One region of the Streptomyces sp. NBC_01013 genome, then DNA from elsewhere that is predicted to be linked to it. Evidence: riboswitches for the same ligand, from Rfam matches in the RefSeq annotation. Region 1 holds a riboswitch; each other region holds the start of a gene.

Region 1 (3,270 bases):
TCCCGCCGTTCCGAGCTGCTGCCTGGGCGGTTGCGTGGGGGCAGTTCACGAGAAGTCTCCTGTCGTACGAACGGGGGTGAACCGGACGGGGAGCGAGGTGGTGCCACGCAGGAACGCGGAGGGCCGCCTCACGAGGCCGTCGACGGGGACGGCGAGCTGGAGATCGGGCAGCCGGTCGAGCAGGACCTCGATGCCGGTCCTGGCGATGATCTCGGCGATCTCCTGGGCGGGGAAGGGACAGCGGTACTCGCCGTGGCTGAAGGCGAGATGGGCCCCGTTGCCGCCCTGGGCGGGCGCTCCGCCGCCGGACATGCTCTGCCGGATCAGGGGGTCGGTGTTGGCCGCGCCGAGTCCGAGCAGCAGCATGTCCCCGGCCTTGATCCGCTGTCCCCCGAGCTGGGTGTCCCGTACAGCCCAGCGTCCGGCGAGGATCTGGGTGGGTGTGTCCTCCCAGAGCACCTCGTTCATGGCCTCGCCGATGCTGCGCCGCCCGCGGGCCATGGAGTCGGCGAACGCGTCCTCCGTGAGCATCAGACGCAGGGAGTTGCTGACCCAGTCGGCCGTGGTGAGGTGCCCGGCGGCCGTGATGGCCATCAGGTCGAGCATGTACTCCTCGTCGGTGAACGCCTCGGGGAAGGCGAGCATGCGGGAGGTCACGTCGTCGCCCGGTGCGGCCCGTTTGGCGGCCACCAGCCGGGCCATGTGTTCCCCGAAGCGCAGATGGGCGGTCTGCGCGTCCGGCCCGCCGTCGGCGAGGTCCTTCAACACCTGGGCGATGGCGGCACCTTCGTCGTCGGGGAACCCGACGAGCCGGGCGAGGACGAGGACGGGGAGGGGCTCACAGAAGTCGGCGACGAGGTCGGCCGTGCCACGGCTGCACACGTCGTCGACCAGCCGGTCGGCCAACTGCTCGCAGTGAGTGCGGATCTGATGCGGGTCGGTGCCTTCGAGGGCCGGCCCCACCATCCGGACGTGCCTCCGGTGTTCCTCCCCCGCGCTGAAGTAGATGGACGGCATGGGGCGCCCCACCATCGGCAGCAGCGGCCAGTCGTCGGGGATGTGGGGCCACTGGTTCCACAGGCCGACATCGCGCGGGAACAGCTCTCCGTCGCTGGTGACTTGATGGAGCTCGCGGTACCCGATGACCAGCCAGGCGGGGAACCCGCCCGGGAGTTCGACGGGGACGACCGGCCCGTGGTCACGCCGCATCGCGCGGTAGACGGTCTGCGGTTCGGTCTGGAAGCCCGATCCGCCGAGCGGCACGGCCCCGGCGTGAGCCGGACAGCCCGGGGGCGGAGGAGGAGAGGGTGGCGCGGGCTCTGTGGAAGAAGGGCGCGTCATGAGTCCTGACTCCTGTGGCGACAGCTGCACGCGTCAAGATCATTCGATCAACGCAACTTCACTATAAGGATTTTGTGTGACGCCGGAACGGTCAACAGCGATCAATCCCGCACCATGAACGGAACAACGGATTGACATCTCAGCACAATTGATGAGCATCGCGATGTTCCGCACGAGCCCCCCGGACGTGCCGCGACAGGGCGAGCAGGACGGTCCGGGTTATGCCGGAGTGGCGCGCCCACCGCTACGGGCACCCTCGCAGAGGCCCCCGCCCTCCAACCCGACATTGACCAGCCCGGCAGTGCCGCGGGTCCCGTCGCCGTCGCCGTACTCGAGCTTCAGCGCATGCCAGCGCGCCAGCCAGTACACCCGGCCGCGGTGAGCGGCGAGGGTCTCCCGCAGCGCACCGGGGGCGTGCGTCCAGACCTCGGGGAGGTCACCCGCATAGTCGAAGGCGGGACGCAGTTCGACCCATCCGTCGTCGCGGACGTCCCCGGAGGTGAGCAGGATCTCGACGGCCTGCCCAGGCTCCTGGCGGCACTTCTTGGCATGGATCCAGTGCACGCGATGCCCTGCCGCATAGCGTGAGCAGTCATCGCTGCGCACGGAGTCGTTCTGGGTGAGATGACGCAGCATGGTGAGGTTCGCCTTCCGGGGTGAGGACCCCGTGCACCCTGCACCGCGGTCCGCTGTTCCCCGTGCCCTTCGCACGGGGCAGGTCGTCACCCGGAGCACCCGCAGCGGAGCGGGGTGCCGTCCAGCAAGCCGGGGCTGTGCACTGGAACTCATGACCCGTACAAGACTCTAACGCACGCGAACCGCCCGGCCCGACGGGTGGTCAGGAGCGGGCGACGCCCACCTCACGGACACCGCTCGCCCCCGAACCACCCACCGACCGTCACGAAGCGTTGCCACTCACCCGGTGACGAGGCCCGGGTCGCTGGTGCCGGCTTGGCCGGTCTCGACGTGTCCGGCGAAGCGCCGCAGGAACGTGGCGTCCACGTCGGAGACGACGGTGACGTCGTACCAGCTCTTGCTTCCCCGCAGGTCAAGCACGTGCTTCACGGTCGCGCCCGCACGGACGGCGAAGGTCTGGACCCCTCCCCCGTACCCCACAGCACTGCGCACGGTCAGCCGCACGGTCCCGGAACCCCCGTTGACAAGGGTGAGTTCGAGCCCTCCTCCGGCCGCGACATGACGCGCCGTCACCTCGGGCCCCGCCACCTTCCCGGCCGCCCGGAAGGTGCGCAGGAAGCCGTTGGGGCCGTGGACGGTGAGGTCGGTCACCCCTTTGGAATAGGTGGTGTTCCAGCTGTCCGCGAGGGACTTGCAGGCCTCGGTGGTGTAGGTCCAGGGCCCGTCGGTGCGGTTCGCGGAGGTCACCAGGAAGTGCGCGCCGGCAGCGGCGCCACCGCTGAAGGTGAGGCGGTACTTGCCGGTGGACGTATCCGCTGCACCGTCGACGAAGGGCGCGTAGCGCAGGGGCCGGGTCGGCCGGGCCCCCTTCTCCTGTCTGGGCACGCTGCCGGCGGCGGGTGGCACGGGGACGTAGTCGGGGTGCCGGAGGCGGTCCGGAGGCTCGTAGGCGTCGGTCGACGGCAGCGACGCGGCGGAGGTGTCCGTACGACGGAAGTCGAAGGCGGAGGTGAGGTCGCCGCAGACGGCGCGCCGCCAGGGCGAGATGTTGGGCTCGCGCACGCCGAAGCGCTGTTCCATGAACCGGATGACGGAGGTGTGGTCGAAGACCTCGGAGCACGCGTACCCACCGGTGCTCCAGGGGGAGACGACGAGCATGGGCACCCGCTGGCCGAGCCCGTACGGCCCGGCGGCGTACCGGAGGTCGCCGGGGAAGTAGTCGGCGGAGGTGTCGACGGTGGACAGTCCCTGCGCGGGCCCCGACGGAACGAAGGGCGGCACGACGTGATCGAA
Region 2 (3,270 bases), 2.8 Mb from region 1:
CCGCGTCGAGCGTCTTGAGGCCGTCACCGGTGTTCAGGATGACGGTGGTGAGCGCCGGGTCGAGCAGACCGGCGTCGATCAGCTTCTTCGTCACGCCCACGGTCACCCCGCCCGCCGTCTCGGCGAAGATGCCCTCGGTGCGGGCCAGCAGCTTGATCGCGTCGACGACCTGCTCGTCGTTGACGTCCTCGACGGCACCACCGGTGCGGCGGGCGATGTCCAGGACGTACGGGCCGTCGGCCGGGTTGCCGATCGCCAGGGACTTGGCGATGGTGTTCGGTTTCTGCGGCCGCACGACGTCGTGTCCGGCCTTGAAGGCGACGGAGACCGGGGAGCAGCCCTCGGCCTGGGCGCCGAAGATCTTGTACGGCTTGTCCTCGACCAGGCCCAGCTTGATCAGCTCCTGGAGACCCTTGTCGATCTTCGTGAGCTGCGAGCCGGACGCGATCGGGATGACGAGCTGATCGGGCAGCTGCCAGCCGAGCTGCTCGCAGATCTCGTACGCGAGGGTCTTGGAGCCCTCGCCGTAGTACGGGCGCAGGTTGACGTTGACGAAGCCCCAGCCCTCGCCCAGCGGGTCGCCGATGAGCTCGGAGCAGAAGCGGTTGACGTCGTCGTAGTTGCCCTCGATGCCGACCAGTTCACCGCCGTACACCGCGGCCATGACGACCTTGCCCTGCTCCAGGTCGTGCGGGATGAACACGCACGAGCGCAGACCGGCGCGGGCGGCGGCGGCGCCCACGGCGCCGGCGAGGTTGCCGGTGGAGGAGCAGGACAGGGTGGTGAACCCGAAGGCGCGGGCGGCCTCGACGGCGATCGCGACGACGCGGTCCTTGAAGGAGTGCGTCGGGTTGCCGGAGTCGTCCTTGACGTACAGACCGCCGGTGACGCCCAGCTCGCGGGCGAGGTTGTCGGCCTTGACCAGCTTGGTGAAGCCGGGGTTGATGTTGGGCTTGTCCGCGACATCGGAGGGGACCGGCAGCAGCGGCGCGTAGCGCCAGATGTTGTTGGGTCCGGCCTCGATGCGCTTCTTCAGCTCGTCCGGGGAGCCGCTCGGCAGGTCGTACGCCACTTCGAGCGGCCCGAAACAGGACGCGCAGGCGAAAAGGGGGCCGAGTGCGAATCGCTCTCCGCATTCGCGGCAGGAAAGCGCCGCGGCGGGACCGAGATCCACGGAAACTTCGGTGTGTGCTGCAACAGTCTCAACAGCCATGATGGCGAGGCCCTTTCTCCTCATCTTCCTCGCGACGCATTTCGTCACGAGACGGAATTGGCACCTTCCCCACCTGACCTCGCGGTCGGCGGGAGGGTTGCCGGGACTTCAACGGGCCGTTCCCTCTGTCCCTCTGGATGAGCGCTGTGGCACTGGACCATGGATCCAGGCGTTTATCGGCGGACGGACCCCGGCATGCGACGGCCATCTGCGTTGTTCAAGACTGTAACCGAAGCATCGGACTGTTGAGATAGTCGTCCGAACCGCGAGATGGATCACATACAGGGAGTATCGACCGTGCTGGAAGAGGTCGAACGCTGGCTGACCGGGCGTTCCTGGTCAGCCGCCGACCGTCCGCTGGACCGTCTGCTGGATGCCAGGAACGACACGCACGGGCCGAGCGTGAGTGTCGTGCTGCCCGCGCTGAACGAGGCGGAGACGGTCGGGGACATCGTCACGACGATCCGGCGCGAGCTCATGGAGAAGGTCCGGCTGGTCGACGAGCTCGTGGTGATCGACTCCGGCTCGACGGACGCCACCACGGAGGTCGCCCGCCGGGCGGGCGCCCGGGTGGTCCACCGGGACGCCATCCTGCCCCGCATACCGGCGGTCCCCGGCAAGGGCGAGGTGCTGTGGCGGTCACTCCTGGTGACCGGCGGCGACATCGTCTGCTTCATCGACGCGGACCTGAAGGACTTCTCGGCGGACTTCGTCTCCGGCATCGTCGGCCCGCTGCTGACCGATCCCTCGGTGCAGTTCGTCAAGGCGATGTACGACCGGCCGTTCGGTGACACCACCGGTCAGGGCGGCCGGGTCACCGAAATGGTGGCACGCCCGCTGCTCAATCTGCACTGGCCCCAGCTGGCCGGCTTCGTGCAGCCCCTGGGCGGCGAGTACGCCGTGCGCCGCTCGCTGCTGGAGCGGCTGCCCTTCCCGGTCGGTTACGGAGTGGAACTGGGCCTGCTCGTCGACTCCCTGCACACGGTCGGCCTGGACGCGCTCGCGCAGGTCGACGTCGGCGTCAGGAAGCACCGCCACCAGGACGGCCAGGCGCTCGGCCGGATGGCCGCCGCCATCTACCGGACCGCCCAACTCCGCCTCTCCCGGGGCCATCTGGTCCGCCCCGCGCTGACCCAGTTCGAGCGCGGCGAGCACGGCTTCGTCCCGCACACGTACCCGGTGGACACCGAGGAACGGCCGCCGATGCTGGAGATCGAGGAGTACGTTTCACGGCGCGCGGCGTGACTTCGCACGTTTGGGCGGTTCGCGATCGGGCTAGATTCCGCAACATGGTCTCCGAGCACGCCCCTCAGCCCGCTGCCCAGGTACTCGTCGCGTCCAACCGCGGCCCGGTCTCGTACGCGCTGCACGAGGACGGCACCCTCGATGCGAAACGGGGCGGGGGCGGACTCGTCTCCGGCCTGAGCGCCGTGGACGACAAGATGTGGGTGTGCGCCGCCCTCGGGGACGGCGACCGGGAGGCGGTGCGGCGCGGGGTCGGCGAGCCGGGCGTCCGGATGCTCGACATCGACGCGGACGTGCACGCCGACGCGTACAACGGCATCGCCAACTCGGTGCTCTGGTTCGTCCACCACCTGCTCTACCAGACCCCCGTCGAGCCCGTCTTCGACGCGGAGTTCCGCCGGCAGTGGGCCTCCTTCGAGACGTACAACCGGGCCTTCGCCGCTGCGCTGGCCGAGGAGGCGGGCGAGGGCGCGGCGGTCCTCGTGCAGGACTACCACCTGGCCCTGGTGCCCGGCATGCTCCGTGAGCTCCGCCCCGACCTGCGGATCGGCCACTTCTCGCACACCCCGTGGGCGCCCGTCGACTACTTCCGGCTGCTGCCCGACGACATCGCCGAACAGCTGCTGCACGGCATTCTGGGCGCCGATCGGGCGGCGTTCCTGACCCGCCGCTGGGCGGACGCCTTCATCGGCTGCTGCGCGGAGATCCTCGGCGGTACCGGCCGTACCCGGATCGGGGTGCACGGCCTCGGCGCCGACGCGGACTTCCTGCGCCGCCGAGCGGGCGAAGCGGACGTGGACGAGCGCATGGCG
Region 3 (3,270 bases), 480 kb from region 1:
GAAGGTGTCGGGGCGACCCACGACATCCAAGTCATATATCTTGCCGCCCTGTTCGCGCAGGCGGAGCCCTTCGGCGAGGAACAGGAAGTCGAACTTGGCGCGTTCGGCGGTGCGGGCGAAGTGCGCGAACGAGCTGAACTCGACGTGACTTCCGGCCGCGGGATCGCTCCACACGGTGGTGTTGTTGACGCCTGGGAAGTGGGCGGCGAGATGGATCTGCTTGCTCGGCTTGCCGGTGTCGCGGCCGGCGCCAGTGCTGGTGCTCATGTCGGTGGTCCCTCCGGCTCAGACGGTTGCGTAGCGGTTGGCGGGGCGGGCGAGTCCGAGCAGCCCGCGCAAGGTGTCGGCTTCGTAGGCGGTCCGGAAGGCACCGCGGCGCTGCAGTTCGGGCACCAGCCGACGGGTGATCGCCGGGAGGTCGTGGCCGATCACGGCGGGGCGCAGCCGGAAACCGGAGAGCCCGGCCTCTTGCCAGTCCAGGAGCAGGTCCGCCAATTGCCCGGGGGTGCCGGTGAACACCTTCGCGTCGCTGGAGTAGGGGTGTCCCGCGAGGCCGTCGAGACGGTCGCGCCGGGCCGCCGCGGCCGCGGGGTCGTCGTCGAGGAAGACCACGAGGTCCCCGAAGACGTGGAGGGGGTCCGCCGCGCGTCCCGCCGCCGCCTGTTCGGCGCGTATCTCCTCGACGACGGTGCGGGCGTGGCCGGTGTCGTGCGGGGTGACGTATCCGATGTCCGTGGAACGGGCCACCAGCCGGAAGGGCACGCTCCGGTGCGCCAGCGCGCTCACGACCGGCTGCCCCTGCGGGGGCCGGGGTGTGATCGAGGGACCCTTGACGCTGAAGTGCCGCCCCGCGAAGTCGATGTAGTGCAGCTTGTCGCGGTCGATGAAGCGCCCCGTGGCCGCGTCGCGGATCTCCGCACCGTCCTCCCAGCTGTCCCACAGACGGCGCACCGCCTCGATGTAGTCTCCGGCTTCCTCGAAGAGTTCGGCGGTCAGCGCTTGCACGGCCGGGGTGTCCAGTTCGTCGACGCCGAAGCGCGGGAACGTACGGCGGCCGAAGTGGGCGGCTTCGTGCTGCCGGGCCGACACCTGGACGCGCACGCCTGCCCGGCCGGAGCTCACGTAGTCGAGGGTGGCGATCGCCTTGGAGAGGTGGAACGGCTCGGTGTGCGTGACGACCACGGTGGGGACGAGCCCGATGTGCCGGGTCAGCGGGGCCACCCGGGCGGCGATGAGCACCGCGTCGAGGCGCCCGCGCTCCTGGTCGGTACGGCCGTCGGGCTCGGTGGACAGCGAGGACTGGAGACCGAGCGCGTCCTCGATCGTCACGAAGTCGAGCAGACCCCGTTCGGCTTCGGTGACCGTGTCGGTCCAGTAGGCGGCGGTGAGCAGCTCGCCGGGCCGGGCCACCGGCTCACGCCAGGCGGCGGGGTGCCAGCCCGCGCCGTTGAGAGCGACGGCGAGGTGGAGGGAGGCGGGCAGGGGAGAGTGCGGGGATGACGATGCGGACACGAAAGGGTGCCTTCCTGATCGACCGTAGGTGGTCGCCGGGCCTCGTCGGGAGGTTCGGCGTCGCGGGTACGGGTCAGGAACAACAGAGCGCGCCGGCCACTCGCTGGAGGTCGATGTGGGGCCGGGAGTAGAGGTGGACGCGGCGCCGGGGGGCGAGCACCCTGACGAGCGGGCAGGACGTTCCTGGCATGACCCCCGCCTCCGCTCTTCCGGCTCGGCGGGGCCCGGAGGCCTCGCGCCTGCGGAACCCGGACGGGCCCCGCCTCGTCGTCATGCGGACCCCCGCGTGCGAGGGTTTCCGGTCAGCCCGACAGGACTTGACGCCGACGCATATCCACCGCGAACGCTACGCGCGACGGCCGCGCCGCGCAATGCCCCGTGGATCATGCTCCCGCTCGCCGCGCCGTGCTTCACGACGAGGCGGCTGCGCCGTCTGTTCCGCCCGGCGCCGCCTGTCACAGCACCCCGCCGACGACGCCCCGGCAGAAAAGCAACCCGCCTGCGCCCGCGCCATGGACCGACCGGAGGGGCTGCGGCGCCCCTGGGCTCCGGGTACGGCCCGGCCCGGGCGCGTACGGGATCACGCGCGTCCCGCGGCCTTCTGGCTCCGGCGGGAGACGGAGTCGACGACGACGGCCGCCAGCAGGACGGATCCCGTGATCATGAACTGGATCGCGTTGCTGACACCCATGATGTTCATCCCGGACTGGATCGACCCGATCACCAGGGCGCCCAGCAGGGCCGACCAGACCGAACCGCGCCCGCCGAACAGGCTCGTGCCGCCGATGACGGCGGCTGCGATGACGTTCATCAGCAGGTTGCCGCCTCCCGAGGTCTGGCTCGCCGACTGGATCTGCCCGGCGAGGAACAGGCCCCCGACCGCCGACATGGTGCCGGCGATCGAGAAGACGGTCATCCGGACGAACGGCACGCTGATGCCGGCGCGTCGCGCACCCTCGGAGTTGCCGCCGACCGCGAAGACCTTCCGGCCGTACGTGGTGCGACGGAGCACGAAGTCCAGAACCACCAGCACGATCAGGAAGATCAGGAGGGCCAGCGGGAGGCCCTGGTAGCGGTTGAGGATGTACGCGGTGACGAAGGCGATCGCGGCGATGACGACGGTACGCAGCACGATCTCGGCGATCGGTCGGGAGGGCACCCTGGCCGCCCTGCGACGCGCGGCGTCCAGGAGCGACGCCGTGAGGAAGAGCCCGACCCCGGCCGCCGCGGCCCCGTAGGCGGCGGCCTGACTGTGGTAGATGGTCGAGTAGAGCTCGGCCACGATGCTGTCGCCCGGGATGTTGACCGTGCCGCTGGACCCGAGCACCTGAAGCATCAATCCGTTCCAGGCGAGGTTGCCCGCAAGGGTGACCACGAAGGCGGGCACGCCGACCTTCGCGAAGAAGAAGCCCTGGATGAGGCCGACCGCCGCTCCGCCCAGGAGGGCGACCAGGAGCGCCAGCCATTCGTTCATGCCGTTCATGACGTTGAGAACGGCGAAGATCGCGGCGCACAGACCGCTCACGGATCCGACGGACAGGTCGATCTCGCCGAGGAGCAGCACGAAGACGATGCCGATGGCGATCATGCCGGTGCCGACGATCTGCTGGCTGAGGTCGGAGAGGTTCTGGGCCGAGAGGAACGTGCTGTTCAGGCTGCCGAACACCGTCCAGATGATGATCACGGCGATGACGACGGGCAGGGAGCCGAGTTCCCCGCTGCGCATCTTGCGCCAGAACTCCCTGGCGTAGCCGCGGA

What was found. Region 1 has a riboswitch for S-adenosylmethionine ahead of OG538_RS03850 (hypothetical protein). Riboswitches for the same ligand answer to the same signal wherever they lie in the genome.
Region 2: linked by a shared signal. The riboswitch ahead of thrC (threonine synthase) and the one ahead of OG538_RS03850 (hypothetical protein) in region 1 are both predicted to bind S-adenosylmethionine.
Region 3: linked by a shared signal. The riboswitch ahead of OG538_RS01785 (putative leader peptide) and the one ahead of OG538_RS03850 (hypothetical protein) in region 1 are both predicted to bind S-adenosylmethionine.

Annotation. Positions count from the first base shown of each region.
Region 1 covers NZ_CP108687.1:897,499-900,768, forward strand. The annotation lists gene OG538_RS03840 (cytochrome P450) at 1-49, opposite strand, end outside; gene OG538_RS03845 (cytochrome P450) at 46-1,341, opposite strand; gene OG538_RS03850 (hypothetical protein) at 1,561-1,977, opposite strand; SAM riboswitch class IV at 2,025-2,134, opposite strand; gene OG538_RS03855 (phosphocholine-specific phospholipase C) at 2,257-3,270, opposite strand, start outside.
Region 2 covers NZ_CP108687.1:3,714,656-3,717,925, forward strand. The annotation lists gene thrC (threonine synthase) at 1-1,213, opposite strand, end outside; SAM riboswitch class I at 1,231-1,357, opposite strand; gene OG538_RS15935 (glucosyl-3-phosphoglycerate synthase) at 1,511-2,458, shown strand; gene OG538_RS15940 (trehalose-6-phosphate synthase) at 2,503-3,270, shown strand, end outside.
Region 3 covers NZ_CP108687.1:415,040-418,309, forward strand. The annotation lists gene OG538_RS01775 (NtaA/DmoA family FMN-dependent monooxygenase) at 1-267, opposite strand, end outside; gene OG538_RS01780 (LLM class flavin-dependent oxidoreductase) at 286-1,512, opposite strand; gene OG538_RS01785 (putative leader peptide) at 1,586-1,702, opposite strand; SAM riboswitch class IV at 1,743-1,849, opposite strand; gene OG538_RS01790 (sugar ABC transporter permease) at 2,093-3,270, opposite strand, start outside.